DNA from 2 places in the Staphylococcus nepalensis genome. Region 1 is predicted to be linked to the other one. Evidence: a T-box and tRNA genes for the amino acid it is inferred to sense, from the RefSeq annotation. Region 1 holds a T-box; the other holds one or more tRNA genes.
What was found. The T-box of region 1 lies ahead of leuS (leucine--tRNA ligase). A T-box ahead of a tRNA ligase gene usually reads a tRNA of that ligase, here a tRNA-Leu.

Region 1 (16,760 bases):
ACCATAACTCAGATATTTATGGTACTCAATTTACAGTCAGTATTGATCACATCGATACAACAACTGGTATTAGTGCCGATGAAAGAATGCTTACAGCTAAAGCTTTAATTGATGAGCAAACTAAAGCTAATGATTTTAACAGACCAGGGCATTTATTTCCGCTCATTGCTCAAGATAATGGTGTGTTAGCTAGACGTGGTCATACAGAAGCATCTGTTGATTTAGCTCTTTTAACGGGAGCGAAACCGGCAGCACTCATTTGTGAAATAATGAATGAGGACGGTTCAATGGCTAAAGGAGACGATTTAGAAGCATTTAAAAACAAGCATCAGCTTGTAATGATATCTATTGAAGACTTAGAAAATTACAGAAAAAATACTGATGCGCCGCTTGAAGCTAAAGCTAAAGTACAACTACCTACAGATTACGGTAACTTTGATATGTATGGATTTTCAACTCAAAACAATGAAGAAGAAATAGTAGCCATTGTTAGTGGTGAAATCAAAGAAACCGAAAATGTACGTATCCATTCTGCTTGTTTGACTGGAGATATCTTTCACAGTCAAAGATGTGATTGTGGAGAGCAACTTGCTGCCTCAATGGAATATATTAGTGAAAATGGTGGTATCATTTTATATTTACCCCAAGAAGGCAGAGGCATTGGTTTAATTAATAAATTAAAAGCTTATGAATTGATAGAGCAGGGATATGATACAGTTTCTGCGAATATTGCTTTAGGTTTTGAAGAGGATTTAAGAGATTACCAAAATGCTGCAAAAATCTTAAAGTATTTAGGTGTAAAACGCGTTAATTTATTAAGTAATAACCCTAAAAAATTCGGTAGTTTAGAAAATTATGGCATCGATATTGCCAAAAGAATTGATTTGATAGTTCCTACAAATAAATATAACCAAGATTATATGAAAACAAAAAAAGAAAAAATGGGTCATTTAATATAGGAGGCAAAAAAATGAATTTTGAAGGTAAATTAATAGGATCAAATTTAAAAGTAGCAATTGTAGTAAGTAGATTTAATGATTTCATCACGAATCGTTTGTTAGATGGTGCAAAAGATACCTTAATAAGACACGAAGTTTCGGCTGGAAATATTGATGTGGCATATGTACCAGGTGCTTTTGAAATTCCATTAGTGGCTAAAAAGTTAGCTCAAAAAGGTGAATATGATGCAGTAATCACTTTAGGATGTGTAATCAGAGGATCAACTTCTCACTATGATTACGTGTGTAATGAAGTAGCAAAAGGCGTGTCAAAAGCAAATGATGTAACAGATACACCAGTAATATTTGGAATATTAACGACTGAGAATATTGAACAAGCTGTAGAACGTGCTGGTACTAAAGCTGGAAACAAAGGTTCTGAAGCGGCAGTAAGTGCAATCGAAATGGCTAATTTATTAAGCGAAATATAATCAGCATTAGCATACTTCTATAGTAATAGCGTTTACTAAGACTTCTTATTATGGAACGATATCCCATAAGTTAAGATGAATTTAATTTATAATATAAAAAATGGTGAAAAACTTTTTGAATTTTAAATCCTTTTGTTGTTTTTCATAGGCAAATGTAATGATAATAATATTTAGAACCGAGAGATTTGCTGTTAATACTAAATGAGAGCCTGAGACATAAATGTTTCTGGCTCTCATGCTTGTTAAGCGGCATAAATCATTTTTTTAATACTTTATATATTAATGCACTAGATACGCCAATAGCTGTTAACAAACTGGCTACAAAGCCTGTTTTTTTCAATATTTCAGGTTTCATTAATTCTAAAAACATTAGATTTAAGTTTTGTGGACGTTCTGCTAATCTTCTCATAAAGTAGCTGAACCAATCATCACCATACGGAACATATATACAAAAATGATTTCCTTCACGTGCAAGTAATCCTGCTAAATCTGATCGGAAACCGTACAACATTTGAAATTCGTATTTATCTTTTTCAATATTATTATCTTTAATAAACTGTTTAATATGTGTGATTATTTTATCATCGTGTGTAGCAATAGAAGTGACATTATTAGCGTTTAATAATCTTTTTTTAATTAAACGTATGTAATTTTCGTCAATGTCTTCTTTAGTTTGGTAAGCAATATTTTCATTTTCTTTATATGCACCTTTTACCATACGTAAACGCAGTTCTGGGTATTTATCGATAAGTGCATCTGCTTTATATAAATAAGCTTGAATAACTGTACCTACGTTTTTAAATTCACCTTTTAGTCGATCTAACACTTGAGTAATATCAAATAAGCTATCGTATTTCTCAGTGTCTATATTAATATGCATATTACCAAATTCATTTGCTTTTAGTAATATTTCGCGTAAATTACGATAAGCAAGGTCAATATCAAACTCCGAACCGAGTTGGCTTAGTTTAATAGACATGTGACCATCTAAGCTGTGGTTGTATATTGCATACATCACTTCTAATATTTGGTCTTTGGCCTGTATCGCTTCGCCTTCATTTAAAACAAATTCTCCAAGACAATCCACAGTAACAGTGATTCCTTTGTTATTTAAACGTTCAATTGTGTCTACTAAGTCAGTAATCGTATTTCCAGCAACGACTTTTTTAGCCCCAAACATAGGACCTATTTCCTTAGCTGTTTTATTTAAAAAGGGATTATTAGATAACCCTATAAAAAAATTTTTCACAATTGGCATATTAATTCCTCCCATCCTGCTAATAGCTATGCTTTCAATAATAGTGTAGCATGAATCTAATAGTAATGAAATCGTTTACAATAAAATTTATTATGCTTAATATCACAGACTACACTATCGGATGACTGATTGATATAGTTATAATATTTATTTTTAAAAAAACAATGAACTTAAGACAACATAATTTATGCGTTTAAAATGGCAAACGTGCATCATATTTTGATACAATATATTTAATGAAATTATTGGAGAAGGGGAAGTATGGAATATGTGGAAATGGGAAACTGAAAATGAAGCTAAGGGTGTCATTGTAATTGCCCATAACATGCTCGAACATACAGGAAGATATGCGTATGTAATAACAATGCTACGTAGAAATGGCCATCACGTTATCATGGGTGATTTACCTGGGCAAGGTCAAACTACGCGTTCTAATAAAGGACAAATAGAAAATTTCGAAGTATATCACGAACATGTACTAGAATGGATTAGAATAGCAAATGAATATAAACTTCCAACTTATTTTTTAGGTGTAGGACTTGGCGGACTTATTATTTTAAACTTACTAGAAAAAGTGGAAGTACCTATTGAAGGATTGATGCTTATTTCACCATTGCTGGAATTCAAAAAAAATAATAAAACTAGAAAAGATAAGATATTATCTAATGTAGGTAAATTAACTAAAGACACAAGATTCAAAGTAGGCATAACCGTTGAAGATTTAACACGTAACGATGAGGTAATCGAAGAAGCAAAAGAAGATCAACTCATGTTACAAAAAGTGACATATCATTGGTATAAACAAATCATCGAAATCATGAAAGAAACAGTAACACACTTAAAAGATATTAAGCCACTTCCTGTATTATTAATGTATGGGCTCGAAGACAAAGTGTCTGATATTCCAACTATGCATTTGGTGAAAGATAATATTGAAACTGAAGAATTATATTTTAAAGCTTGGAAGGGTTTATATCATGAAATACATAATGAACCTGAAAGAGACGAAGTAATGCGATATATTTTAGCATTTCTTAATAACAGTACAAGTAATATTGGCTTTATCGTCCATGATGAACACGAGCTTTCATAGAGTGGGAAATTAAAGTGTAAGCAATACAAAGCATGGACGCCATCGTTTTGAAAGACGCTTCTTATAAGAAAACAATAGATGTCAGTAAAAACTTGCAGTATTAATTATAATTAGATATACGATGTAGCATCTTTAACTAGGAGCGAGTCTACGAAACCAAATTTTGGTTTTGTCTCGCTCTTTCTCATTTATAAAACGAGGAAGAAGAAACGGAAATTTTGTGAAATAAATCACAATAAACGATTGCTCTTTAGCGAAGAAAGTGTTATATTTAAATTGTGAAATAAATCACAATAAGCGATGATTTACTTTAAATATAAGGAGAGTCATAATATGAAATACAGTAAAGGAAATAAAGTGGTATTAATAGGTGATGGTGCAGTTGGTTCTAGTTATGCGTTTGCATTAGTTTCCCAAGGAATAGCAGATGAATTAGTCATCATTGATTTAGATGAAACAAAAGTACACGGTGATGTTGCAGATTTAAATCACAGTGCACCTTATGGGGGCTCACCTATAAAGATAAAAGCAGGATCTTACAAAGATTGTAGCAACGCAGATTTAATTGTTATTACCGCGGGTGCTGCTCAAAAACCAGGAGAAACACGATTAGATTTAGTGGAAAAAAATACAAGAATATTTAAAGAAATTGTTTCGACTATTATGCAAACAGGATTTAATGGTATTTTTCTAATAGCTACAAATCCAGTAGATGTATTATCATATGTAACGCAAAAAGTATCAGGCTTGCCAAAAGCGCAAGTTATTGGTTCAGGTACAATATTGGATACTGCGCGTTTTAAATATGAACTCGCAAGAGAATTTAATGTATCTCCTTGGAGCGTTGATGCACAAATTATCGGAGAACATGGTGATTCAGAATTGGCTGTGTGGTCACAGGCTAATATTGCAGGCCAATCATTATATGACATTTTAAAAGATAACCCAGACAAACAACATAGAATAGATGAAATATTTATAAATACACGTGATGCAGCATATGACATTATTAAAGCGAAAGGCGCTACTTATTATGGTATCGCTATGGGGTTAATTCGTATTACACAAGCCATTTTAAAAAATCAAAATGTGGTTCTCCCCGTTTCCAGTTATCTAAATGGTGAATATGGCCAAAATGATGTATACATTGGTGTACCAACATTAATCAATAGAAATGGTGCGGTAAAAGTTTATGAAACACAATTAAATAGTAGCGAAAGTAAATTGTTTGAAAATTCTGCCATAATTTTGAAAGAAATGCAAAATAAAATCAACCAACTAATTGCATAATTCATAATTTAATTTTAAACTGTATATAAGATTAATTTTATTGAAAATATCAAAATTTTTTCTGACAGTAATAAATTTTGTAACGAATGATTTTTTTGATGAATTAATTTTACATGTTTAACTTAATATTATGATTGGGGGATATTTCTATGGGGAAGACAATTACTGACATGGTAGATAGTGTCCTTAGATTGGAACATGTACTAAATGATATTGATGATATCTTTGAAAAAGTACAGAAACAATATAAAATGTCGAAAGAAGAAATATTAATTCTTTTAACATTATGGCAAGAAGGATCAATGACTTTAAAGGAAATGGATGATTTTGTACAAATTAAATCTTATAAACGTACAAGAACGTATAACGATTTAGTGGAAAAAGAATGGATCATTAAAGAAAGACCAGTTAATGATGAACGTACAGTAATTATTCATTTCAATGAAGATTTAGAAGCTCAAAGGGAAGCGCTTTTAGATTACTTTAAAGAAGAAATTGATGAAAAATCGTCATCTATTCAATCAAGTCTTAAATCTATCTTAGATTTATAGGGAATAATTAAAGTCTGGAAAACTGTTATTAACCTCAAAAAGTATGGGTATCAACGACTCATACTTAACATAAAAGTACACCTCTATTTCAAAAAGAGGTGTACTTTTATTATGTGTATTATTTTAAATTTCCTAGATAGTTATATGAGGAAAATAGATGGTGTTCTTGTTTTTCTCGTAGAAGTAAGTGAAGATGAAATACGTTTGATATCAAATTAAAATAGCGATGAAGTCATTTAGAGATAAACATGCTTCGTTACATAGATGCTCTGGTAAGCTATTCTAAAATTGTTTTGCGATGGTATCACTTAGACAAATACGTTTCCTGTTCTATATGTTTTTATTTAAATAGTACGTTATCTTTTTTCAATAGCACAAATAAATGGTGGATGATTTTGTTGATTAATAAACTGATACTGCAATATATGTGCTTTATTTTGGTCAAAATGTTGAAGGTAGTTTAATAATGCATCACGTTCTGTTTTACCTTCCTCATGTCCATGGTAAATAACTAAAACGATAATGCCTTCGGGCGCTAATATATCAAATATCGAATTGATAGCAGCTAAGGTACTGTTAGGATTTGTAACGATGGATTTATCTCCTTTAGGTAAATATCCTAAGTTGAAAATAGCTGCGTCAATATGTCCACGTTCCTCTCTTGGAATATATTGTTTTATATTGGCATGGCTATCATGAATTAAATGGACATGTCTAAATGTTTTAGTTTTAGTTTTAGTGTTTTGTATTGCAATGTCCTGAATGTCAAAACCATACACTTTACCATCTGGTACTTGTTGTGCCAAAAATTCAGTATCATTACCATTACCACAAGTAGCATCAATAACAATGCTGTCCGCAGATACATGTTGTTGGATGAGTGTTTTAGAAAATGGTAAAATACGCTCTATTTTCATGATTTGATAATACTTTCATAGTTTTTTCCTTGATAGGAATTTCTTCTAGCTAATTCATCATCGATTTCGTTAAGTACTTCCCATTTGTTAACACTCCACATAGGGCCAACCATTAAATCTATTGGGCCGTCACCAGTGATTCGGTGTACAATCATTTCTTTTGGTAAAATTTCTAGTTGATCGCAAACTAAATTTGTATAGTCGTCTTGTGACATAAATTCAAGCATACCTTTTTCATATTGTTTTACCATTGGAGTACCTTTAAGTAGGTGTAACAAATGTATTTTAATACCTTGAACATCCATTTGTGCAACTTCTTTAGCAGTTTCCATCATCATGTCATAATCTTCTTCAGGCAGCCCATTAATAATATGTGTACACACATTGATGTTATGCTTACGTAGTTTTGCAACACCTTCGTAGTAAGTTTCCATATCATGCGCACGATTAATTAAGTCAGAAGTTTTTTGGTGAACTGTTTGTAGACCTAATTCTACCCACAAATATGTACGTTCATTTAATTCGGCTAAATATTCTACTACATCATCTGGTAAACAGTCTGGGCGTGTTCCTATAGATAAACCTACAACACCAGGTTCTTTTAATGCCGTTTCGTATTTTTCTCGCAAAACTTCTACTGGCGCATGTGTATTTGTAAAAGCTTGAAAATAAGCAATATATTGTCCTTCGTGCCATTTTTCATGCATTCTATCTTTGATTTGTTGAAATTGAACATCTATAGGGTCGACACGGTTACCAGCAAAATCGCCGCTTCCTGCTGCTGAGCAAAATGTACAACCGCCATGAGCAACTGTGCCATCTCTATTCGGACAATCAAATCCTCCATCAATTGCAACTTTGAAGATTTTTTGGCCAAATTTATTTTTTAAATGATAATTCCAAGTATGATATCGTTTGTTTTCGAATGCGTAAGGGAAAAATTGTCCCATATAACATTTTCCTTTCTAAATTCGTTCTAGTTAAAGATTTTAACATATTTTAATGATATAGTGTTTAGAGTAAAAATAGAAATTTAAAATAAGAAAGGAGCTTACGGTTATGAACATGCCAAAATCAGTGTGGTGGTTGGTAATTGGAATGGCATTAAATATCACGGGCTCAAGTTTTTTATGGCCATTAAATACAATTTATATGAATGAGGTATTAGATAAAAGTTTAACAATGGCTGGTTTAGTCTTAATGATTAATTCATTTGGAATGGTGATTGGCAACCTACTCGGAGGTAACCTTTTTGATAAATTAGGCGGCTACCCCACAATTATGATAGGTACTGTTATTTGTTTAAGTAGTACAACGTTATTAAATTTTTTCCATGGATGGCCATGGTATGCTGTTTGGTTAGTTTGTCTTGGGTTTGGCGGCGGAATGATTATTCCTGCTATTTATGCATTAGCAGGTGCGATATGGCCAAAAGGCGGAAGGCAAACTTTTAATGCCATTTATTTAGCACAAAATTTAGGCGTAGCCATTGGTGCAGCTTCCGGTGGCTTTGTTGCTGAATTAAGTTTTAATTATATTTTTATAGCTAATTTATTAATGTATATTGCATTTGCTATAGTCGCTGTAAGTCAGTTTAATATCAAATTAGACGTTAAAGTAAAATCAAATGATGCAATGAGTTTATTATCTAAAGCGTATAGACCTCAGTTTATTGCATTATCTTTAATATGTGTCATGTTTAGTATTTGTTGGATTGCTTACATCCAATGGGAAAGTACAATAGCTTCATTTACCCAAGTGCTTAATATCTCAATGAGTCAATACAGTCTCTTGTGGACAGTCAATGGTATCATGATATTAGTTGCACAACCGTTAATTATTCCCATTATCAGATTATTGAAAGGTAATTTAAAACATCAAATGTATGTGGGTATAGGTATTTTTATTATCTCTTTCTTTGTGACTAGTTTTGCTGAACAATTTTCTGTATTTATGGTAGGTATGATTATATTAACGTTGGGCGAAATGTTTGTATGGCCAGCAGTACCTACGATTGCTAACCAATTAGCGCCTAAAGGTAAAGAGGGTTCATTCCAAGGCTACGTGAATTCTGCAGCGACTGTAGGTAAGGCATTTGGGCCACTGATTGGTGGTGTAGTTGTTGACATGTTTAATATGCAAGTTATGTTTTTAAGTATGATTTCGCTATTGGCCATTGCTTTAATATTTTTAACTTTCTATGATCGACAACTACCCAAAGATATTTAATTTGATGTTAAGCTTAATATATAGTCCAATTTATGGTTTATGATTAAGTTTGAAAATCTAACACATATGATTTGAAAGCATTTGTGTATAAACAATGGAGAGTATATTAATTATATTTTTATACTTGAAATAAAAGGCTGTATCAAATATCATTAGAAGAGTATAGGAGTAGTAACTTTAAAGCTTTCCCACAGAGAGCTAGGGTGTGGTGAAACCTAGTGTAAAGCCTTAAGTGAACTTACCGTGACTTGAAATGAATTAATGACATCTCTTACTATTAATTAAAATGAGCGCACATTTTGTGAAACAGGGTGGTACCGCGGTGAAAATCGTCCCTATTAAATAATAGTTTGAGGTGTCTTTTATTATTGAATAGGAGGAAATGTTGTGAATTACAATCATAATGAAATTGAAAAAAAATGGCAGGATTATTGGGAAGAATATAAAACATTTAAAACAGAAGATAATTTAGGCCAAAAAAAGTTTTATGCACTTGATATGTTCCCTTACCCGTCTGGGGCCGGGCTTCATGTAGGTCACCCGGAAGGTTACACAGCCACAGATATTATTTCTAGGTATAAGCGTATGCAAGGATATAATGTATTACACCCTATGGGGTGGGATGCTTTTGGTTTGCCTGCTGAACAATATGCGTTAGACACTGGAAATGACCCTCGTGAGTTCACTAAACAAAACATTGAAACATTTAAACGCCAAATTAAAGAATTAGGTTTCAGTTATGATTGGGATAGAGAAGTCAATACGACAGACCCAGAATACTATAAATGGACACAATGGATATTTATTCAATTATATAACAAAGGACTTGCTTATGTAGATGAAGTTGCGGTGAACTGGTGTCCTGCGTTAGGCACTGTACTTTCAAATGAAGAAGTAATTGATGGTGTTTCTGAGCGAGGTGGGCACCCTGTATACAGGAGACCAATGAAGCAATGGGTATTAAGAATTACTGAATATGCAGATCGGTTACTTGAAGATTTAGAGGACTTAGACTGGCCAGAATCTTTAAAAGACATGCAACGTAATTGGATTGGGCGTTCAGAAGGGGCATCAGTATCATTCAATGTAGAAGATAGTAATGATCAAATTGAAGTATTTACCACACGTCCTGATACAATCTATGGTGCTACATTCTTAGTATTAAGTCCAGAACATCAGCTTGTAAATCAAATTACAACTTCAGAAAATCAAGAAAGTGTTGAAAAATATCAACAAGAAGCGGCAATGAAATCAGATTTAGAACGTACGGGTCTTGCTAAAGAAAAATCTGGTGTATTTACTGGAGCTTATGCAATCAACCCATTATCTGGTGAAAAAACACCAATTTGGATAGCAGATTATGTATTATCTTCGTACGGTACTGGCGCAGTGATGGCAGTGCCAAGTGGCGACCAAAGAGACTATGAGTTTGCAAAAGCCTTTGATTTACCAATTACAGAAGTCATTGAGGGTGGAGACTTATCTGAAGCAGCTTATGTTGGTGATGGGCCTCATGTTAATTCAGGTGAATTAAATGGATTATATAATAAAGAAGCAATCGAAAAAGCAATTGAATTGTTAGAACGAAATAATGCGGGTACAAGAAAAATAAACTATAAACTTAGAGATTGGTTGTTTAGCCGTCAACGTTATTGGGGCGAACCAATTCCAGTCATTCATTGGGAAGATGGTACGATGTCAACTGTACCTGAAGATGAATTACCTTTACTTTTACCGGAAACAGATGAAATTAAACCATCAGGAACTGGTGAATCACCGTTAGCTAATATTGATGACTTTGTTAATGTAATAGATGAGGAAACTGGCATGAGAGGTCGACGTGAAACCAATACAATGCCACAATGGGCAGGTAGTTGTTGGTACTATTTAAGATTTATTGATCCGGATAACGAACAAATGTTAGCTGACCCAGAAAAATTAAAACACTGGTTGCCAGTCGATTTATATATTGGCGGCGTAGAACATGCAGTGTTACACTTACTCTATGCAAGATTCTGGCATAAAGTACTGTATGATTTAGGCGTAGTGCCAACGAAAGAACCATTCCAAAAATTATTTAACCAAGGTATGATTCTTGGCGAAGGTAATGAAAAAATGAGTAAATCTAAAGGTAATGTTATTAATCCAGATGATATTATTAAATCTCACGGTGCAGATACATTACGACTATATGAAATGTTTATGGGGCCACTTGATGCTGCCATTGCATGGAGCGAAAAAGGTTTAGACGGCTCAAGACGTTTCTTAGATAGAGTTTGGAGACTTTTAGTTACAGAAGATGGTTTGATTTCTGATAAAGTAGTAAATACAAATAATAAAACTTTAGATAAAAGTTACCATCAAACTGTGAAAAAAGTTTCTGAAGACTTTGATACATTGAATTTTAATACAGCAATTAGTCAGTTGATGGTCTTTATCAACGATTGCTATAAAGTAGACGAAATATATAAACCTTACATTGAAGGATTTATCAAAATGTTAGCACCAATCGCACCACATATTGGTGAAGAATTATGGTCACGTTTAGGACATGAAGAAACAATTACTTACCAACCATGGCCTACATTTGATGAATCATTATTAGTTGACGATGAAGTTGAAATCGTCGTTCAAGTAAATGGTAAAGTTCGTGCTAAAATAGATGTACCTAAAGATGTATCAAAAGAAGAAATGGAAGAAATTGCGTTAGATAACGAAAATATCAAAGATGAAATTGAAGGCAAAGATATTAAAAAAGTAATTGCTGTACCTCAAAAACTTGTTAATATTGTTGCCAAATAACTTAAAAGGGGCGTTTATATTATGGAGACAATATCTGTAGATGAATTAAAATCAAAGATTTTAAATTCTAATCCTATTCAAATTATTGATGTGAGAACAGATGAAGAAACTGCGATGGGGGTTATTCCTGAAGCAGAAACAATTCCTATGGATCAAATTCCCGACAATTTAAATCACTTCAATTCAAATGATACGTATTATATTATTTGTAAAGCTGGTGGCAGAAGTGCACAAGTTGTTCAATATTTAGAGCGTAATGGCGTTCATGCGGTAAATGTTGAAGGTGGTATGGATGCTTGGGGAGATGAAGCTTTAGACATTAGAAGCATCTAGCTTTCCAGTCTTTTAATATTCGGATATACCCAATTTGTATTGCGTTTAATACATTGTTCGGTAAGCATAGGTGGATACGTTTTAACTCAATGTGGGTTCATTTAGGATCGTTAATTTTATATTTTAGTATTGTAATGTTGAAATGATGATTAATAAAAATCTCAATATAAATATACCAAGCCCCTCACTATTGCAATAGTGAGGGGCTTTTTTTAGATGTTGGGTTAGTCGCTTATCTATTTATTATAATGAGAATGCGATAAATACGTAAATAGCATCATGAGACCATTATTTATGATTGTCATTGCGGTATGAACAAAGAGGCTAACTACAAAATATACTGCTTCTCTATGTCGACTGATAACTAAAAAACAGGTAAATTTATAATAGCACTTAGATAAAAAAGTTAATCAATTTCAAAAAATATGCTTATATAAAATTTTATAATTTTAATGATCTTTGTTGATGAACAAACTAGGTTATTGTTCTATCTTTTTAATCATGTAGTTAAAGGTTTAAAGTTGAAACTTACTCGCATTAGTGCCTGATATATGACCAGTGACTAAGGCACTAGTAATATTGTAACCTCCAGTATAACCATGAATATCGAGTAGTTCGCCGCACATAAATAAACCTGGTACGTGTTTTGACATCATTGTTTTAGGCTCAATTTCTTTTAGTGAAACGCCACCGCCAGTTACAAAAGCTTTTTCAATTGATAGCGTACCGTTAACTGTAAAGGTAAATGCTTTAAATAAATTTACTAATTTGTTGAATTGTTCGTTTGAAATATGATGTGCAGTTAATTCCTCTGAAATATTTGCTAATTCTAACATATACAGTAAATAGCGTTCTTCGATAAGACCATGTAAACTATTTTTTACATATTTATCGGGTGTATCTTTTAACAATTTACGTATTTTAGCTTCAACTTGTGCTTGGCTCAAATCAGGAAAAACATCTATTTGCATTTTAATATTTTGCTGTTTTTGGTTTTTTTGCTCTTTATATACAAACTGGCTGCATCTTAATGCAGCAGGGCCACTTACCCCAAAATGAGTGAAGATCATATCCATTTGATGCGTAATACGTTTTTTTTCATTTTTTTTCAATACAGATAGTGCTACATTTTTTAAACTTAAGCCTTTTAATCTTCTGTCTTTGATAAATGGTTCAGGAGAAGTGATGGGCACTTCAGTTGGAAATAATTCTGTAATTGTATGGCCTAACTGTTTAGCGAATTTGTAACCATCTCCTGTTGACCCAGTCTTTGGAACGCTTGTGCCACCCGTAGCAATCACTAGGCTATGACTTTCAATTGTTTCTTGGTTATCAGTTGTTATTTTAAAAGTTTGTTTTTGTGTATGTTCGATACCATGTACAACCGTTTCTTGTTTTACAGTTACATTATTTTTTTCTATTGTATGGATCAAAGCATCTACAACATCTTGCGCTTTGTTAGATACTGGAAACATACGACCATGATCTTCTTCTTTTAAAGATACACCCCGGGATTCGAAAAAGTGAATAATAGATTCGTTATCAAATACGGAGAAAGGACTATATAAAAATTTTCCGTTTCCTGGTATATTTTTAATGATTTCTTCATATGGTAAGCGGTTGGTTACATTACACCGGCCGCCACCAGATATTTTTAATTTACGGCCGAGCCCTTTTTTCTTTTCAATGAGCAAGACTTTATTACTGTTTTGACTTGCTGCAGCAGCAGCCATTAAACCGCTAGGGCCGCCACCGATTATGATTGTTTGATACATTTTATTGCCTCGCTTTACTAAATAGTGTTATTTTATAGTTTATAGTAATATAGTTTTGAAAAAAAGTGGTTATAACGTTATTATTGAAGTTATGAGTGTAAAAATTTAATTTGAGATAGGAAGATCTGAATGAGTGAAAGTAAAGAATTAGTTAGGGGTACCTTTTTAATCACCCTTAGTATATTGATTACTAAAGTCTTGGGTGTATTATATATTATTCCATTCTATGCTATTATTGGTGGAGAAGAAAAATTGGCACCTTTTAACTATGCATATACGCCGTATAATATTGCTATTGCAGTTGCGACTGCTGGCGTACCATTAGCGGCATCTAAATATGTATCTAAGTATAATGCTTTAGGTGCATATAAAGTAAGTGAAAAGTTATATAAATCCAGTTTTATCGTTATGACCATTACAGGATTTATAGGATTTTTCATTTTATATTTATTAGCACCGACTATAGCAACAATCACGTTAGCAAATAAATCAGGCGCTAAAGGTGGTTGGTCAGTTGAAGACATTACTTGGATTATTAGAATTATCAGTATGGTTGTTATATTTATACCATTACTTGCGACATGGCGTGGCGTGTTCCAAGGTTATAAATCAATGGGCCCAACGGCAGTGTCGGAAGTTATTGAACAAATTGCACGTATTTTATTTATTTTAATTGGAAGTTATCTAGTGCTCAATGTCTTTAATGGCAGTGTTTTACAAGCCAATGGTATTGCGACATTTGCTGCAGCAATAGGTGCCGTAGCGGGTATTTTCACATTATGGTATTATTGGAAAAAAAGAAAACCTAATATTGAAAAGATGGTTGCAACGGATGTTTCAGGTATCAATGTATCATATGGAAAGATGTATAAAGAAATTATTTCATATAGTATTCCATTTGTTATTGTTAGCTTGAACTTTCCATTATTTAATTTAGTCGATCAATTTACACATAATGGCGCGTTAGATTTAGCAGGCGTACCTAGCCGTCTACATGACTATTTCTTTACAATTTTAAATATGACAACTAATAAAATAGTGATGATTCCAACGTCACTATCAGCTGGCTTTGCAGTAAGCTTAATTCCATTCATTACCAAAACATATGAATCAGGCGAGTTAAGTGAAATGCATAGACAAATTAGAACATCTTTAGGTGTTTTGATGTACATTACGGTGCCAGCAAGTTTAGGAATTATGGCTTTAGCATTACCATTATACACCGTGTTTTATAGTTATAATATAGATGGTAGTCAGTTATTATTCTACTATGCACCTGTGGCTATTTTGATTGGATTGTTAAGCGTAACCGCATCTATGCTACAAGGTATAGATAAACAGAAATTAACTGTATTTGTTATTTTAGTAGCAGTTGTCTTAAAGGTTGTTTTAAATACGCCGCTTATTATGGCATTCCACACGGCTGGCGCAATTTTAAGCACGGCGATTGCGTTACTATTTGCTGTTTTATGTAACTTTTATATACTTAAAAAATATGCAAATTTTGATTTTTCAGAGACATGGTTACACTTCTGTAAAATATTCTTATATGGTTTAATTATGATGGTTGCAGTCGAATTGTCATCATTTTTATTACAAATGTTTATTTCACCAGAAACTAAATTTGGTGCATTAAGTATTTTAATTATCAGTGTTATAATTGGTATGTTAGTTTACGGAGGTATCACGATGAAGACGAAATTAGCTGATCAATTTTTAGGTGAGATTCCTAATAAAGTTAGACGCAAATTAGGTATTATAAAATGAGAATAGATAAATTTTTAGCGAATATGGGCGTGGGTACGCGTACAGAAGTTAAACAATTATTAAAAAGCGGTAGCGTTTTTATTAATGAACAAAAAGAAAAATCACCCAAAAAACAAATTGACCCTAACAATGATATAATCAAAATAAATAATGAGATTATACAATATATAGATAAAGTTTATCTCATGCTGAATAAACCCAAAGGATATATTTCTGCGACAGCAGATAATCAACATCAAACAGTGATAGAATTAGTGAAATCTTATCAGTTTTTAGAAATTTTCCCAGTAGGTCGTCTCGATAAAGATACAGAAGGATTATTATTAATCACTAATGATGGTGCATTTAATCATGAACTTATGAGCCCTACAAAGCATGTTTCTAAAACGTACGAAGTTATTTCTGAAAAAAATATTACAAATAATGATATAAATTCATTCAAAATGGGTATTGAATTGAATGAGGGATTGGCGATGCCTGCAACTTTAGTGAAAAGTGATGAACCATACAAATCATTTGTCACAATTTATGAAGGAAGGTATCATCAAGTTAAGCGCATGTTTCATGCTATAGATAACGAAGTGCTTGCATTGAAACGTGTGAGCATTGGTGAGTTAAAACTTGATGAATCATTGGGTCCAGGTGAATATCGTCATCTAACGCAACAAGATTTTAAACAATTAGGATTAAATTTATAAAGAGGTGTTATTATGTCAAAATTACTAAAAGCAATTATAGGTGTCGGAGGAGCAGCTGCTGCAGTTGTGCTCTCTAAAAAAGAAAATAGAGATAAATTGAAAGATGAGTATAGCAAATACAAGTCAAATCCTGAATCATATAAACAAAACGCTAAAGATATCGCTAGCCAAATAAGTTCAAAAGCCGGGGAAACTTATAACGAAGTGAAACAAGACCCGAAAGGTTATGCGTCAAGAGTGAAACAAGATCCGAAAGGGTTTATAAATGAACAAAAAGACCGTTTTAAAGGCGTTAATGAAAAAGAAGAAGAACACGTAGAAGAAGCTAGATTTACGGATGAAGGTGCAGCAGATCCTTCAAACAATTTGCGTGTAGTTACAGAAGAAGAACTTAAAAATAATAAAAATAAATAATTGTTTATAAAATGTGTAGATTAAGCTACGGATAGACCCACATATTTCTAAAATGGTGGCGTTACCCCGCAAAGGTTAGAAATACTATCTTCATAAATGATTATATAAGCCTGGGACATTTTTATGTCTCAGGTTTTTTAATCTTAATACAGAGTATAAAACCATTCATATAGTGGTGTTTAACTGTTTTTCAATAATGATTAC
Region 2 (16,760 bases), 1.4 Mb from region 1:
TAAAATGTACGATAGCCAGAAAAAACGTGTACGCTTCTCAGATGTAGCGGGTGCAGAAGAAGAAAAACAAGAATTAATAGAAATTGTAGACTTCTTAAAAGATAATAAACAATTTAAACAAATGGGTTCTAGAATTCCAAAAGGTGTTTTACTCGTTGGGCCTCCAGGTACCGGTAAAACATTATTAGCGCGTGCAGTAGCTGGTGAAGCAGGTACGCCATTCTTCTCAATCAGTGGTTCAGACTTCGTTGAGATGTTTGTAGGTGTCGGTGCAAGCCGTGTACGTGACTTGTTTGAAAATGCTAAGAAAAACGCACCTTGTATTATCTTTATTGATGAGCTCGATGCAGTTGGTCGTCAACGTGGCGCTGGTGTAGGTGGCGGTCACGATGAACGTGAACAAACATTAAACCAATTGCTAGTTGAAATGGATGGTTTTGGTGAAAATGAAGGTATCATTATGATTGCCGCTACAAACAGACCTGATATTTTAGACCCGGCATTATTACGTCCAGGTCGTTTCGATAGACAAATCCAAGTCGGCCGTCCAGATGTCAAAGGGCGTGAAGCCATTTTACATGTTCATGCTAGAAATAAACCACTTGATGAAACAGTGGATTTAAAAGCAGTGTCTCAAAGAACACCTGGCTTCTCAGGTGCAGATTTAGAAAACTTATTAAACGAAGCATCATTAGTTGCAGTGCGTGAAGGTAAGAAGAAAATCGACATGCGTGATATAGAAGAGGCTACTGACCGTGTTATTGCTGGCCCTGCTAAAAAATCACGTGTTATTTCAGAAAAAGAACGTAATATTGTGGCGCACCACGAAGCAGGTCATACGATTATTGGTATGGTACTTGATGAGGCAGAGGTTGTCCATAAAGTGACTATTGTGCCACGTGGACAAGCTGGCGGTTACGCAATGATGTTACCAAAACAAGATCGTTTCTTAATGACTGAACCAGAGTTATTAGATAAAATTTGTGGCTTGCTAGGCGGACGTGTTTCTGAAGATATTAACTTCAACGAAGTATCAACTGGTGCTTCAAATGACTTTGAACGTGCAACACAAATCGCGCGTCAAATGGTTACTGAATATGGTATGAGTAAGAAACTCGGTACAGTTCAATTCTCAAGCAGTGGCAGTGGACAAGTATTCTTAGGTAAAGATATGCAAGGCGAACCAGAATACTCTGGTCAAATTGCTTATGAAATCGATAAAGAAGTCCAACGTATCATCAAAGAGCAATATGAACGTTGTAAAGACATTCTTTTAGAACATCAATCACAATTAATTTTAATTGCAGAGGCTTTATTAAAAGAAGAAACATTAGTTGCTGAACAAATTCATTCACTATTCTATGATGGTGTACTTCCTGAAGTGGATTATGATGCAGCGAAAGTTGTGAGTGATCAAGAAAAAGAATTTAAAGAAGGTAAATACGGTAAATCTTATGAAGATGTCCGTAAAGAGCAACGAGACATCGGTAATAAACAACAAGAAGAAGACCACAAAGAAGAAGAAGATATCGATAAAGAAAAAGAAGAAAGACAACACGACGGCGATGATGATTCTGATGAAGACACAGGTCATGAACAACCGCCGAACATTGATAAACCAAGCAATCCAAGCGATCCTAATGATCCAAGCAATAGAAATTAATAACTGAACGAAAAGCTTCTTTCTGCTATCATATTGATGTAGAAAGAAGCTTTTTATGGTTACTTATTTTTTAAATAAACATTATAAACAGATATGTAGCAATTTTTTGCCTGAACAATTACAATAAATTGCATTGATAAAAAGTAGTAAAAAGTTCTAAATGAAAACTAAAAAATGAATTTAAACATTAAAATAAATCAAAGGAGTAATTACAGAAATGACAAACGATTATATTGTTAAAGCATTGGCTTATGGAGGACAAATAAGAGCATATAGTGCCTTAACTACAGAAAGCGTACAAGAAGCGCAAACAAGACATTATACTTGGCCAACAGCATCTGCAGCACTTGGCAGAACAATGACTGCTACATTAATGATGGGGGCTATGCTTAAAGGAGAACAAAAATTAACAGTTACCGTGGATGGCCAAGGCCCGATTGGAAAAATCATTGCTGATGCAGATGCTAATGGCCACGTGAGAGGATATGTAACAAACCCACAAACACATTTTCCTTTAAATAACGTAGGTAAATTAGATGTTGGCCGTGCGGTAGGCAGTAATGGCGCATTAACAGTAGTAAAAGATGTTGGCTTGAAAGACTATTTTTCAGGTTCAAGTCCACTTGTATCCGGTGAATTGGGGGATGATTTCACTTACTATTTTGCTAAAAGTGAACAAACACCCTCATCTGTTGGTTTAGGTGTACTAGTAAACCCTGATAATTCTATCAAAGCAGCTGGCGGTTTTATTATTCAAGTTATGCCTGGTGCTGAAGAAGAAACGATTAATAAGTTGGAAGAAGTTATCAATAACATGACGCCAGTTTCTAAATTGATTGATCAAGGCTTAACACCTGAAGGAATTCTATTTGAAGTACTAGGAGAAGATAATGTACAAATTTTAGAAAATATGCCTACAAGTTTTGAATGTAATTGTGGTCATGAAAAATTCTTGAATGCAATCAAAGGCCTCGGCCAAGCTGAAATAGAAAGCATGATTAATGAAGATAATGGCGCAGAGGCAGAATGTCACTTTTGCAGAAACAAATATCAATATTCAGAAAGCGAATTACAGGAATTATTAGAAAAGATGCAATAATTGCTATAAAATAGAAGTGTAACAGTAGCATATTATAAAAATATTGCAATATTCAATCTTCTCAGTTGTATTCAAAACAAAATCTGATAAAATGAAAAGTATATCCGATAGAAAAAGTAGGTTTTAGACTTTTTAATGAAAAGGAGCAATACTTATGACAAATAAACCAGTAAATAATATCGTCGAAATTATTGGCAATACGCCGGTAGTTAAATTAAATAATGTGGTGGATGAAAATTCAGCAGATGTTTATGTAAAACTAGAGTACCAAAACCCAGCGGGCTCAGTTAAAGACCGTATTGCCTTAGCGATGATTGAAGCAGCCGAAAAAGAAGGTAAGATTAAACCAGGTGATACAATTGTCGAACCAACGAGTGGTAATACAGGCATCGGATTAGCTTTTGTATGTGCTGCTAAAGGTTATAATGCAGTATTTACGATGCCTGAAACAATGAGCCAAGAGCGTCGTAATTTATTGAAAGCTTACGGTGCAGAAGTGGTTTTAACACCAGGGGCAGAAGCGATGAAAGGCGCTATTAAAAAAGCGAAAGAACTAAAAGAAGAATACGGTTATTATGAACCACAACAATTCGAAAACCCGGCTAATCCACGCGTACATGAATTGACAACTGGTCCAGAATTGGTCGAACAGTTTGAAGGAAAAACAATTGATTCTTTCTTAGCAGGTGTTGGTACTGGGGGTACATTGACTGGTGCCGGTAAAGTATTGAAAGAAAAATATCCTGACATTAATCTTGTGGCGATTGAACCAGAAGATTCTCCTGTACTAAGTGGTGGAGAACCTGGTCCACATAAATTACAAGGCTTAGGGGCTGGTTTTGTACCAGACACACTAGATACAAATGTTTATGATGAAGTAATCAAAGTTGGTAACGAAACAGCAATGGATATGTCTCGTAAAGTTGCTAAAGAAGAGGGTATCCTAGGTGGTATTTCTTCTGGTGCAGCAATTTATGCAGCTTTAGAAAAAGCTAAATCATTAGGTAAAGGTAAAACAGTAGTCACTGTATTACCAAGTAATGGTGAACGTTACCTTTCTACACCGTTATATTCATTTGAAGATTAAATTTTATTTTTCCTAACCGGTCGTGTATATACGCGATCGGTTTTTTTAGTATTAATAATCGTTCAAGGAAAACAATTGGTTAATTTTATATTTTACCTGTAATAAACACTCAGTATTTTATATTGAAATGCAAAAGTCAATTAAATGACCGCTAGGTTTCTTTTTAAAAATGAGCATCTCGTTAATTGTTTCTTATAAATGGTTTAAGCATTGTTTACTGAAAAAAATAATAATTAGCGTTATTATAGAATAGTAATTATAATGCTAATGGAGCATCTAAGCGTGAAAGGAAGAAGTGACTATGGCACATACAAAAATTATGGGCATATTAAATGTGACCCCAGATTCATTTTCTGATGGCGGTAAATATAATTCTGTAGAAAAAGCAATCAAAAGAGCTGAAGAAATGATTGATGAAGGTGTAGATATCATAGATATAGGCGGTATATCTACACGTCCAGGCTATGAAGAAATTAGCGTGACAGAAGAATTGGAACGCGTAATTCCTGTTGTAAAAGCGTTAAATCAATTTGATATTCAACTTTCTATTGATACATATAGAAGTGAGATTGCAGAAGCTGCAATGAAATTAGGCGCAACTATGATTAATGATCAATGGGCTGGTTTGTATGACGAAAAAATATTCGACGTTGTAGCCAAATATGAAGGTGAAATTGTACTGATGCATAATGGTGATGGTCAGAGGTCAGAACCTGTTGTTGAAGAAATGCTCTTATATTTATTAAAACAAGCTAACAAAGCGGAAATGGCTGGCATTCCTCAAGAGAAAGTTTGGGTTGACCCGGGTATTGGTTTTGCTAAAACCAGAGAAGAAGAACAAGAAGTAATGGCTCGATTAGATGAATTAGTAGCTACAGACTATCCTGTATTATTAGCGACGAGTAGAAAAAGATTTATTAAAGAAATGGTTGATAAAGATACCAAAGCGACTGAAAGAGATGAAGCGACAGCAGCCACGACTGCATATGGTATAATGAAAGGCGTTAAAGGTGTAAGAGTGCATAACGTTGTACTCAATGCTCGTTTAGGACAAAGTATGGATTATTTAAAGGAGAATGAGTATGCACGATACAATCTTTCTTAATGGTATGAAGTTTTATTGTTACCATGGCGCTTTACCAGCAGAAAATGAAATTGGCCAAATATTTATTGTAGATGTAACAATGAAAGTGGATTTGAGTATTGCTGGTAAAACTGATCAAGTCACTGATACAGTTCACTATGGTGAGATATACGATGAAATTAAAGCAATCATGGAAAGTAAACCAGTAAATTTATTAGAGCATCTAGCTGAACGTATTGCAAAACGTATAAATTCACACTATAATCGTGTAATGGAAACGAAAGTTAGGATCACTAAGGAAAATCCTCCTATACCAGGTCATTATGATGGTGTAGGTATAGAAATAGTGAGGGAGAATTTCTAATGGAATATGCATATTTAGGGTTAGGAAGTAACGTTGGAGAAAGAGAAGTACAACTTAAGAAGGCCATTCGTATTTTGAATGAAAAAGATGGCATCCATGTAACGCAAATATCGCCAATATATGAAACTGAACCTGTTGGGTATGTCGACCAACCTCAATTTTTAAATCAATGCATTGAAATTCAAACGTCACTAAAACCACACGCCTTATTGAACGCATGTCTTGATACAGAGCAACAACTGCATAGAGTGAGAGATATACGATGGGGCCCTAGAACTTTAGATGTCGATGTTTTATTATATGGTGATCAAGTCATTGAAGAAGATGATTTGATTGTGCCGCATCCACGCATGTTGGATCGCTCATTTGTGCTTATCCCATTAAATGACATCGCATCAGATTGTATTGTGCCACTCACTAATAAAAAGGTTGGTAATTTAGTGACAACTGATAACTCAGTTAAGAAGTATCAAAATTGAGAGGTAGATAGAGCGTAATTGCTCAGAAGTATGAGTTGAGCTTTGAATCATTTATTATGTGTTTGTACAAATTAAACAACTTGTTGACGTGTTTTCTATAAAAGATGAATTTTTAATCCCTTTATTACGTTTGCAACGTCTAGTAGAATTGAAAAGAGAAAAAAGTTGTCATAATGAGAATGTGTAAATATGTATCCAGCGTATTTAAATTTTTTCATAGTAAGACAAAGTTAGAAATGTTTTAAATCAAAAAGAAACTAAATAAGAAATGATATAGATGATTCACAATTTCTAACAATAAGTAAAAAATAAAGAAACTAAAAATGTGGAACAAGAAGCATAAAGGAGAGAAAGTTATGTCAGAAGAAATGAACGACCAAATGCAAGTACGTCGTCAAAAAATGCAAGAACTATATGATTTAGGTATCGATCCGTTTGGTCAAAAATTCGAAAGAACTTCAATGGCTACACCATTACATGAAGATTGGGACCAATTTACAAAAGAAGAATTGCAAGAAAAAGAAGAAGAGAGCCATGTTAGCATCGCTGGACGTGTCATGACAAAACGTGGTAAAGGTAAAGCTGGTTTTGCACATGTACAAGACCTATCTGGTCAGATTCAGATTTACGTAAGAAAAGATCAAGTAGGCGATGAGCAATTTGATATTTGGAATTCAACAGATTTAGGAGATATAGTCGGTATCGACGGAGTAATGTTTAAAACTAAAACAGGTGAGTTGTCAGTTAAAGCTAAATCATTTGTCCTTTTAACTAAAGCATTACGTCCATTACCAGACAAATTCCATGGTTTACAAGATATAGAACAACGTTATCGTCAACGCTATCTCGATTTAATTACAAACCAAGATAGCACAAAAACGTTTATTAACCGAAGCAAAATTTTACAAGAGATGCGTAACTATTTAAACCAACAAGGTTTCTTAGAAGTAGAAACACCGATGATGCATCAAATAGCTGGTGGTGCTGCTGCTAGACCATTTGTAACACATCATAACGCATTAGACGCTACGCTTTATATGCGAATTGCAATTGAACTACACTTAAAACGCCTTATCGTAGGCGGATTGGAAAAAGTATATGAAATTGGTCGTGTGTTTAGAAATGAAGGCGTATCTACACGTCATAACCCTGAATTTACGATGATTGAACTATATGAAGCATATGCAAATTATCATGATATTATGGATTTAACGGAAGATATGATCAGACACATTTCTAATAAAGTATTAGGTACTGCCAAAATTAATTATGGTGAAGATGTAATTGATTTAGAATCAAACTGGAAACGAATCCATATGGCAGATGCAGTTAAGGAGACTACCGGTGTAGACTTCTATAACGTACAAAGTGATGAAGAAGCAAAAACACTCGCAAAAGAACATGGGGTCGAAATCACCGGTAATATGAAATACGGACACATTTTAAATGAATTCTTTGAACAAAAAGTAGAAGAAACATTAATTCAGCCAACATTTGTATATGGACATCCTATCGAGATTTCACCATTAGCTAAGAAAAATCCAGAAGATCCTAGATTTACAGATCGTTTCGAACTGTTTATTGTAGGCAGAGAGCACGGCAATGCATTTACAGAATTGAATGACCCTATCGATCAAAGACAAAGATTTGAAGCTCAACTAGTCGAAAAAGAAGAAGGCAATGACGAAGCACATGAAATGGACGAAGATTTTATTGAAGCATTAGAATACGGTATGCCTCCAACAGGCGGTCTAGGTATCGGTATTGATAGATTGGTTATGTTGCTTACAGATTCAGCTTCGATTCGTGACGTGCTATTATTCCCATACATGAGACAAAAATAAGCCGTTTATATAAAAAACGTATCACAATTAAATAGAAACAAGAAACTAGGTCAGTATATATTGTATAATAGGGGTATAACTGATCTAGTTTTTATATTATTAATAGGGAATAAATGTAATTACTGTTATTAATTATTAGATATGTTAATATTACTTTAATTAATTTTTGTAATAAGAAACATTTGGGACATAAATGCCTATTAAAATATAAAAATATACTAAAAAAGGTTTGGCATTTAACATATTCATATGATAAGATTATTCAAGTCGAGTTGAGGAAACGAGACATTGAAATCTTAAATATAAAGTTTAAAAATAAAAAACACAAAAGTTATTGACTAATAACGAAAAATGAAGTAATATATAAAAGTCGTCAAATTCAAGAGAAAGCAACAGAGTCTTATGTAAATGATTTTTAAAGAAATTTTAAAAATAGTGTAAAATTGACCGTTGCAATTATTTGATAAAACGTGTATCATATATTGAGTAAGTTATTTTGTCTGGTGGCAATAGCAAAGAGGTCACACCTGTTCCCATGCCGAACACAGAAGTTAAGCTCTTTAGCGCCGATGGTAGTCGGACTTACGTTCCGCAAGAGTAGGACGTTGCCAGGCTTTATAATAATCATGTGGAGGATTAGCTCAGCTGGGAGAGCATCTGCCTTACAAGCAGGGGGTCGGCGGTTCGAACCCGTCATCCTCCACCATCTTTTAAAAATGAATAGCCGGCCTAGCTCAATTGGTAGAGCAACTGACTTGTAATCAGTAGGTTGGGGGTTCAAGTCCTCTGGCCGGCACCATTTCATGAGCCATTAGCTCAGTTGGTAGAGCATCTGACTTTTAATCAGAGGGTCAGAGGTTCGAATCCTCTATGGCTCATCCAGTTTCAATTTGCAGAAGTAGTTCAGCGGTAGAATACGACCTTGCCAAGGTCGGGGTCGCGGGTTCGAATCCCGTCTTCTGCTCCATTATATTGCCGGGGTGGCGGAACTGGCAGACGCACAGGACTTAAAATCCTGCGATGAGAGATCATCGTACCGGTTCGATTCCGGTCCTCGGCACCATCATTTTAATAGAGCGCCCATAGCTCAATTGGATAGAGTACTTGACTACGAATCAAGCGGTTATAGGTTCGACTCCTATTGGGCGCACCATTTTAAAATGCATATTATAATAAATACGGGAAGTAGCTCAGCTTGGTAGAGCACTTGGTTTGGGACCAAGGGGTCGCAGGTTCGAATCCTGTCTTCCCGACTCTTATAAAACTATGGGGGCTTAGCTCAGATGGGAGAGCGCCTGCTTTGCACGCAGGAGGTCAGCGGTTCGATCCCGCTAGTCTCCACCATATTTAAAAACAAACAATGAACATTGAAAACTGAATTGCAATATGTCAACGTTAATTCCGAATTCAACATTAAATGTTGATTCAAAAACAACGTGTTATTGATAACACAAATTAGTATTTTATGAGCTAATCAAACATCATAATTTTTTATGGAGAGTTTGATCCTGGCTCAGGATGAACGCTGGCGGCGTGCCTAATACATGCAAGTCGAGCGAACAGATAAGGAGCTTGCTCCTTTGACGTTAGCGGCGGACGGGTGAGTAACACGTGGGTAACCTACCTATAAGACTGGAATAACTCCGGGAAACCGGGGCTAATGCTGGATAATATTTAGAACCGCATGGTTCTAAAGTGAAAGATGGTTTTGCTATCACTTATAGATGGACCCGCGCCGTATTAGCTAGTTGGTGGGGTAATGGCTTACCAAGGCAACGATACGTAGCCGACCTGAGAGGGTGATCGGCCACACTGGAACTGAGACACGGTCCAGACTCCTACGGGAGGCAGCAGTAGGGAATCTTCCGCAATGGGCGAAAGCCTGACGGAGCAACGCCGCGTGAGTGATGAAGGTCTTCGGATCGTAAAACTCTGTTATTAGGGAAGAACAAATGTGTAAGTAACTGTGCACGTCTTGACGGTACCTAATCAGAAAGCCACGGCTAACTACGTGCCAGCAGCCGCGGTAATACGTAGGTGGCAAGCGTTATCCGGAATTATTGGGCGTAAAGCGCGCGTAGGCGGTTTCTTAAGTCTGATGTGAAAGCCCACGGCTCAACCGTGGAGGGTCATTGGAAACTGGGAAACTTGAGTGCAGAAGAGGAAAGTGGAATTCCATGTGTAGCGGTGAAATGCGCAGAGATATGGAGGAACACCAGTGGCGAAGGCGACTTTCTGGTCTGTAACTGACGCTGATGTGCGAAAGCGTGGGGATCAAACAGGATTAGATACCCTGGTAGTCCACGCCGTAAACGATGAGTGCTAAGTGTTAGGGGGTTTCCGCCCCTTAGTGCTGCAGCTAACGCATTAAGCACTCCGCCTGGGGAGTACGACCGCAAGGTTGAAACTCAAAGGAATTGACGGGGACCCGCACAAGCGGTGGAGCATGTGGTTTAATTCGAAGCAACGCGAAGAACCTTACCAAATCTTGACATCCTTTGACAACTCTAGAGATAGAGTCTTCCCCTTCGGGGGACAAAGTGACAGGTGGTGCATGGTTGTCGTCAGCTCGTGTCGTGAGATGTTGGGTTAAGTCCCGCAACGAGCGCAACCCTTAAGCTTAGTTGCCAGCATTAAGTTGGGCACTCTAAGTTGACTGCCGGTGACAAACCGGAGGAAGGTGGGGATGACGTCAAATCATCATGCCCCTTATGATTTGGGCTACACACGTGCTACAATGGACAATACAAAGGGCAGCTAAACCGCGAGGTCATGCAAATCCCATAAAGTTGTTCTCAGTTCGGATTGTAGTCTGCAACTCGACTACATGAAGCTGGAATCGCTAGTAATCGTAGATCAGCATGCTACGGTGAATACGTTCCCGGGTCTTGTACACACCGCCCGTCACACCACGAGAGTCTGTAACACCCGAAGCCGGTGGAGTAACCATTTATGGAGCTAGCCGTCGAAGGTGGGACAAATGATTGGGGTGAAGTCGTAACAAGGTAGCCGTATCGGAAGGTGCGGCTGGATCACCTCCTTTCTAAGGATATATTCGGAACATCTTCTTTAGAAGATGAACAAGGAATAACATTGACATATTGTATTCAGTTTTGAATGCTCATTGGAGTATTCTTTTATTATTTGTACATTGAAAACTAGATAAGTAAGTAAAATTTATGATTTTACCAAGCAAAACCGAGTGAATAAGAGTTTTAAATAAGCTTGAATTCAAAAAGAAATAATCGCTAGTGTTCGAAAGAACACTCACAGATTAATAACATTTTGGGTTTTCAACCGACGGTTGTCGAGTTGGAAAGCAAATAGATTAAGTTATTAAGGGCGCACGGTGAATGCCTTGGCACTAGAAGCCGATGAAGGACGTTACTAACGACGATATGCTTTGGGGAGCTGTAAGTAAGCTGTGATCCAAAGATTTCCGAATGGGGGAACCCAATACGAGTTATGTCGTATTATCGATGCGTAAATACATAGCGTATCGAAGGTAGACGCGGAGAACTGAAACATCTTAGTACCCGCAGGAAGAGAAAGAAAATTCGATTCCCTGAGTAGCGGCGAGCGAAACGGGAATAGCCCAAACCAACGAGCTTGCTTGTTGGGGTTGTAGGACACTCTATACGGAGTTACAAAGGAATAGATTAGACGAATCATCTGGAAAGATGAATCAAAGAAGGTAATAATCCTGTAGTCGAAAATCTGTTCTCTCTTGAGTGGATCCTGAGTACGACGGAACACGAGAAATTCCGTCGGAATCCGGGAGGACCATCTCCCAAGGCTAAATACTCTCTAGTGACCGATAGTGAACCAGTACCGTGAGGGAAAGGTGAAAAGTACCCCGGAAGGGGAGTGAAATAGAACTTGAAACCGTGTGCTTACAAGTAGTCAGAGCCCGTTAATGGGTGATGGCGTGCCTTTTGTAGAATGAACCGGCGAGTTACGATTTGATGCAAGGTTAAGCAGTGAATGTGGAGCCGTAGCGAAAGCGAGTCTGAATAGGGCGTTGAGTATTTGGTCGTAGACCCGAAACCAGGTGATCTACCCTTGACCAGGTTGAAGTTCAGGTAACACTGAATGGAGGACCGAACCGACTTACGTTGAAAAGTGAGCGGATGAGTTGAGGGTAGCGGAGAAATTCCAATCGAACCTGGAGATAGCTGGTTCTCTCCGAAATAGCTTTAGGGCTAGCCTCAAGTGATGATTATTGGAGGTAGAGCACTGTTTGGACGAGGGGCCCTTCTCGGGTTACCGAATTCAGACAAACTCCGAATGCCAATCAATTTAACTTGGGAGTCAGAACGCGGGTGATAAGGTCCGTGCTCGAAAGGGAAACAGCCCAGACCACCAGCTAAGGTCCCAAAATATATGTTAAGTGGAAAAGGATGTGGCGTTGCCCAGACAACTAGTATGTTGGCTTAGAAGCAGCCATCATTTAAAGAGTGCGTAATAGCTCACTAGTCGAGTGACACTGCGCCGAAAATGTACCGGGGCTAAACATATTACCGAAGCTGTGGATTGTCCGTAGGACAATGGTAGGAGAGCGTTCTAAGGGCGTTGAAGCATGATCGCAAGGACATGTGGAGCGCTTAGAAGTGAGAATGCCGGTGTGAGTAGCGAAAGACGGGTGAGAATCCCGTCCACCGATTGACTAAGGTTTCCAGAGGAAGGCTCGTCCGCTCTGGGTTAGTCGGGTCCTAAGCTGAGGCCGATAGGCGTAGGCGATGGATAACAGGTTGATATTCCTGTACCACCATAATTCGTTTTAAGCGATGGGGGGACGCAGTAGGATAGGCGAAGCGTACGATTGGATTGTACGTCCAAGCAGTAAGACTGAGTGTTAGGCAAATCCGGCACTCTTAAGGTCAAGCTGTGATGGGGAGAGGAAATTGTTTCCTCGAGTCGTTGATTTCACACTGCCGAGAAAAGCCTCTAGCTAGATTTATGGTGCCCGTACCGCAAACCGACACAGGTAGTCAAGATGAGAATTCTAAGGTGAGCGAGCGAACTCTCGTTAAGGAACTCGGCAAAATGACCCCGTAACTTCGGGAGAAGGGGTGCTCTTTAGGGTTAACGCCCAGGAGAGCCGCAGTGAATAGGCCCAAGCGACTGTTTATCAAAAACACAGGTCTCTGCTAAACCGTAAGGTGATGTATAGGGGCTGACGCCTGCCCGGTGCTGGAAGGTTAAGAGGAGTGGTTAGCTTCTGCGAAGCTACGAATCGAAGCCCCAGTAAACGGCGGCCGTAACTATAACGGTCCTAAGGTAGCGAAATTCCTTGTCGGGTAAGTTCCGACCCGCACGAAAGGCGTAACGATTTGGGCACTGTCTCAACGAGAGACTCGGTGAAATCATAGTACCTGTGAAGATGCAGGTTACCCGCGACAGGACGGAAAGACCCCGTGGAGCTTTACTGTAGTCTGATATTGAAATTCGGTACAGCTTGTACAGGATAGGTAGGAGCCTTAGATATGTGAGCGCTAGCTTACGTGGAGGCGCTGGTGGGATACTACCCTCGCTGTATTGGATTTCTAACCCGCACCATTTATCATGGTGGGAGACAGTGTCAGATGGACAGTTTGACTGGGGCGGTCGCCTCCTAAAGAGTAACGGAGGCGCTCAAAGGTTTCCTCAGAATGGTTGGAAATCATTCATAGAGTGTAAAGGCACAAGGAAGCTTGACTGCGAGACTTACAAGTCGAGCAGGGTCGAAAGACGGACTTAGTGATCCGGTGGTTCCGCATGGAAGGGCCATCGCTCAACGGATAAAAGCTACCCCGGGGATAACAGGCTTATCTCCCCCAAGAGTTCACATCGACGGGGAGGTTTGGCACCTCGATGTCGGCTCATCGCATCCTGGGGCTGTAGTCGGTCCCAAGGGTTGGGCTGTTCGCCCATTAAAGCGGTACGCGAGCTGGGTTCAGAACGTCGTGAGACAGTTCGGTCCCTATCCGTCGTGGGCGTAGGAAATTTGAGAGGAGCTGTCCTTAGTACGAGAGGACCGGGATGGACATACCTCTGGTGTACCAGTTGTCGTGCCAACGGCATCGCTGGGTAGCTATGTATGGACGGGATAAGTGCTGAAAGCATCTAAGCATGAAGCCCCCCTCAAGATGAGATTTCCCAACTTCGGTTATAAGATCCCTCAAAGATGATGAGGTTAATAGGTTCGAGGTGGAAGCATAGCGATATGTGGAGCTGACGAATACTAATCGATCGAAGACTTAATCAAATTTAAATGTTTTGTTTGTAGAACTAAAATTTACTTACTATCTAGTTTTGAATGTATAATGATTTATACATCAACTTGTCTGGTGACTATAGCAAGGAGGTCACACCTGTTCCCATGCCGAACACAGAAGTTAAGCTCCTTAGCGCCGATGGTAGTCGGACTTACGTTCCGCAAGAGTAGGACGTTGCCAGGCAAACATATAGGGTGCGATGAGCCGAGACCGAAAGGTCTCTTTTTTTTGCCAAAAGGACTTAACTACCAGTGTGAAGCACTGAAAAACAATTGTTATGAGAAAGCGTTTGAAGCTGACGAACTACGCGAAAGACGAAACGAGCTTACAAGTGGTAAGTGAGTAAGGAAAGCGTGCAAGTGAGGAATACATGAGCCCTCAGCTCATGTATAAGTTCCATTAACTGCATAAAAAGAAAAGTGACATTTTAAAAGAAAGAATTTTTAATCTATTATTTAAATGATACTAATTTATACTATTAAAGATTTAATAAGCGCATCTGTATGTTCTTTTAATTGAGATATAGGTATCCCACCAAATCCTAAAATAAATTTTACTGAATTTTGGTTATTGTCATATTGACTAAAAGGTATGATTTTTAATTTGTTTTTTTTGGCGTTCTCTAGACATTGTTTCATTGTGAGACTGTTTTTTACAGTTAATGTAAAATGCATACCTGCTAAAGCACCGTCTATTTTTAACTGAGATTGATATGGCATCAATGCATTTAAAATAGTCGTTAATTTATGTCTATATACATTTCTCATTTTATTTAAATGTCTTTCAAAACTACCGGATTTCATAAAATTTGCTACTATTTTTTGCGTGTGAGCAGGAACTGTATTACCTTCCTTGTTATTTAATTGATTATAAGTTGATAATAATTTATTCGGCAATACTAAATAAGCTATTCTACAGCTTGGGAACAGTGATTTGGAGAAAGTACTGATATAAATAACTTTGTCTTTAGTATCTAAACTTTGTAAGGCAGGAATAGGTTTCCCAAAATATCGAAATTCTGAATCATAATCATCTTCAATGATATATCTACCTTCACTTTGTTGTGCCCAATTTATAAGTTGTGTGCGTTTTTTTAAGCTCATCACATAACCTGTTGGAAATTGATGAGAAGGTGTGACATAAGCAATATTATTATTTGATTTTTGGAAATAATCTATTTCTATCCCTGTATGGCTGACCGGGACTTGAAGGTAGGTTATTTGTTTTTTATCTAATACTTGCTTAATAGGGGGATAACTAGGGTTTTCTATTAAAAATTTGCCGTTACTTAAAATATCTGTTAAAAGATTGATAAGTTGCTCAGTCGAAGAACCAATAATAATTTGTTCAGGATGGCAAGTAACACCACGACTATTAAATAAATAATGCGCAATTTCTTGTCTTAATGAGATTTCCCCTTTGAAACTTGCATGTAGCAGAAGATCGAGTTCATCATCTTCAAAAGCATCTTTAGCATATTTTCTAAATTGTTTCATTGGGAAGTATTCTGTATCAATTTCAGACATATTAAACGCTAAATCGTAATCTGGTTTTGGATTATGGAAGTTTTCGTTTGAGCTAAATATCTGATGTGCATGATTGATATTTGTAGGAATGATAGGAAGCGTTTCAATATCAGAAACAAAATAACCCGACCTCGGTTTAGAATAAATGTACCCTTCATCTAATAAAAGTTGATAGGCATGTTCAATCGTAGTGTTACTTACTGATAAATGTTGTCCCAACGCACGTTTAGATGGAAACTTATCTTCAGATTTATATTGACCTTCTATGATTTGTTGTTTCAAAGTTTCATATAAATTGACATAGAGATGATTTTTAGACAATAAACTGACCTCCTAAATTATTTTGAAAGTGTACCTTTTTAAATACCAGTTTATCTTTTAAAATGAATTTAATCAACTAAGTAAAGGGGTAAATAAGATGTCTAAATTTACAGGATCAGAAAGAGTTAAAAGAGGAATGGCTGAAATGCAAAAAGGCGGTGTTATTATGGACGTCGTTAATGCAGAACAAGCGAAAATTGCAGAAGAATCAGGTGCAGTTGCAGTAATGGCATTAGAACGTGTGCCTTCTGATATAAGAGCTGCAGGCGGTGTTGCTAGAATGGCAGATCCTAAAATTGTAGAAGAAGTGATGAATGCAGTATCTATACCAGTAATGGCAAAAGGCCGTATTGGTCATATAACAGAAGCACGTGTGCTTGAAGCCATGGGTGTTGATTATATCGACGAATCAGAAGTTTTAACACCAGCAGACGAAGAATTCCACTTGCGTAAAGATACCTTTACAGTACCATTTGTTTGTGGTTGTCGCAATTTAGGGGAAGCTTCACGTCGTATAGGCGAAGGAGCTGCTATGTTACGTACAAAAGGCGAGCCAGGTACAGGTAATATTGTTGAAGCCGTTAGACATATTAGACAAGTAAACGCTGAAGTGAATCGCATCACAGTGATGAATGACGACGAAATTATGACTGAAGCCAAAAATATTGGCGCGCCGTATGATGTGTTAAAATCAATTAAAGAAAATGGTAAGTTACCAGTTGTAAACTTTGCTGCAGGCGGTGTTGCAACCCCACAAGACGCAGCTTTAATGATGGAATTGGGGGCTGATGGTGTATTTGTTGGTTCAGGCATTTTTAAATCAGAAGACCCTGAAAAATTTGCCAAAGCAATTGTACAAGCTACAACACACTACCAAGACTATGAATTAATTGGACGTTTAGCTAAAGAATTAGGTACTGCGATGAAAGGTTTAGATATTAATGACTTATCCTTAGAAGAACGTATGCAAGAGCGTGGTTGGTAATATGAAAATAGGTGTTTTAGCCTTACAAGGGGCTGTAAGAGAGCATTTAAA

Region 2: it encodes a tRNA-Leu, which carries the amino acid that the T-box ahead of leuS (leucine--tRNA ligase) is inferred to sense. The anticodon was not compared.

What each region holds. Positions count from the first base shown of each region.
Region 1 covers NZ_CP017466.1:1,259,149-1,275,908, forward strand. Annotated here, with positions in the region: gene ribA (GTP cyclohydrolase II) at 1-959, shown strand, start outside; gene ribH (6,7-dimethyl-8-ribityllumazine synthase) at 971-1,429, shown strand; gene BJG89_RS05985 (proline dehydrogenase family protein) at 1,686-2,687, opposite strand; gene BJG89_RS05990 (alpha/beta fold hydrolase) at 2,956-3,780, shown strand; gene BJG89_RS05995 (L-lactate dehydrogenase) at 4,114-5,070, shown strand; gene BJG89_RS06000 (transcriptional regulator, SarA/Rot family) at 5,220-5,621, shown strand; gene mnmM (tRNA 5-(aminomethyl)-2-thiouridylate-methyltransferase MnmM) at 5,978-6,538, opposite strand; gene mnmL (tRNA modification radical SAM protein MnmL/YtqA) at 6,535-7,488, opposite strand; gene BJG89_RS06015 (MDR family MFS transporter) at 7,598-8,767, shown strand; T-box leader at 8,922-9,107, shown strand; gene leuS (leucine--tRNA ligase) at 9,155-11,569, shown strand; gene BJG89_RS06025 (rhodanese-like domain-containing protein) at 11,591-11,902, shown strand; gene BJG89_RS06030 (BaiN/RdsA family NAD(P)/FAD-dependent oxidoreductase) at 12,418-13,677, opposite strand; gene BJG89_RS06035 (putative polysaccharide biosynthesis protein) at 13,807-15,444, shown strand; gene BJG89_RS06040 (pseudouridine synthase) at 15,441-16,142, shown strand; gene BJG89_RS06045 (YtxH domain-containing protein) at 16,155-16,556, shown strand.
Region 2 covers NZ_CP017466.1:2,632,689-2,649,448, reverse strand. Annotated here, with positions in the region: gene ftsH (ATP-dependent zinc metalloprotease FtsH) at 1-1,663, shown strand, start outside; gene hslO (Hsp33 family molecular chaperone HslO) at 1,881-2,762, shown strand; gene cysK (cysteine synthase A) at 2,917-3,849, shown strand; gene folP (dihydropteroate synthase) at 4,151-4,954, shown strand; gene folB (dihydroneopterin aldolase) at 4,932-5,297, shown strand; gene folK (2-amino-4-hydroxy-6-hydroxymethyldihydropteridine diphosphokinase) at 5,297-5,776, shown strand; gene lysS (lysine--tRNA ligase) at 6,133-7,620, shown strand; rRNA gene rrf (5S ribosomal RNA) at 8,120-8,234, shown strand; tRNA gene BJG89_RS12695 (tRNA-Val) at 8,251-8,326, shown strand; tRNA gene BJG89_RS12690 (tRNA-Thr) at 8,344-8,419, shown strand; tRNA gene BJG89_RS12685 (tRNA-Lys) at 8,426-8,498, shown strand; tRNA gene BJG89_RS12680 (tRNA-Gly) at 8,513-8,587, shown strand; tRNA gene BJG89_RS12675 (tRNA-Leu) at 8,595-8,683, shown strand; tRNA gene BJG89_RS12670 (tRNA-Arg) at 8,697-8,773, shown strand; tRNA gene BJG89_RS12665 (tRNA-Pro) at 8,800-8,873, shown strand; tRNA gene BJG89_RS12660 (tRNA-Ala) at 8,889-8,964, shown strand; rRNA gene BJG89_RS12655 (16S ribosomal RNA) at 9,111-10,663, shown strand; rRNA gene BJG89_RS12650 (23S ribosomal RNA) at 10,947-13,867, shown strand; rRNA gene rrf (5S ribosomal RNA) at 13,946-14,060, shown strand; gene pdxR (MocR-like pyridoxine biosynthesis transcription factor PdxR) at 14,348-15,724, opposite strand; gene pdxS (pyridoxal 5'-phosphate synthase lyase subunit PdxS) at 15,822-16,709, shown strand; gene pdxT (pyridoxal 5'-phosphate synthase glutaminase subunit PdxT) at 16,711-16,760, shown strand, end outside.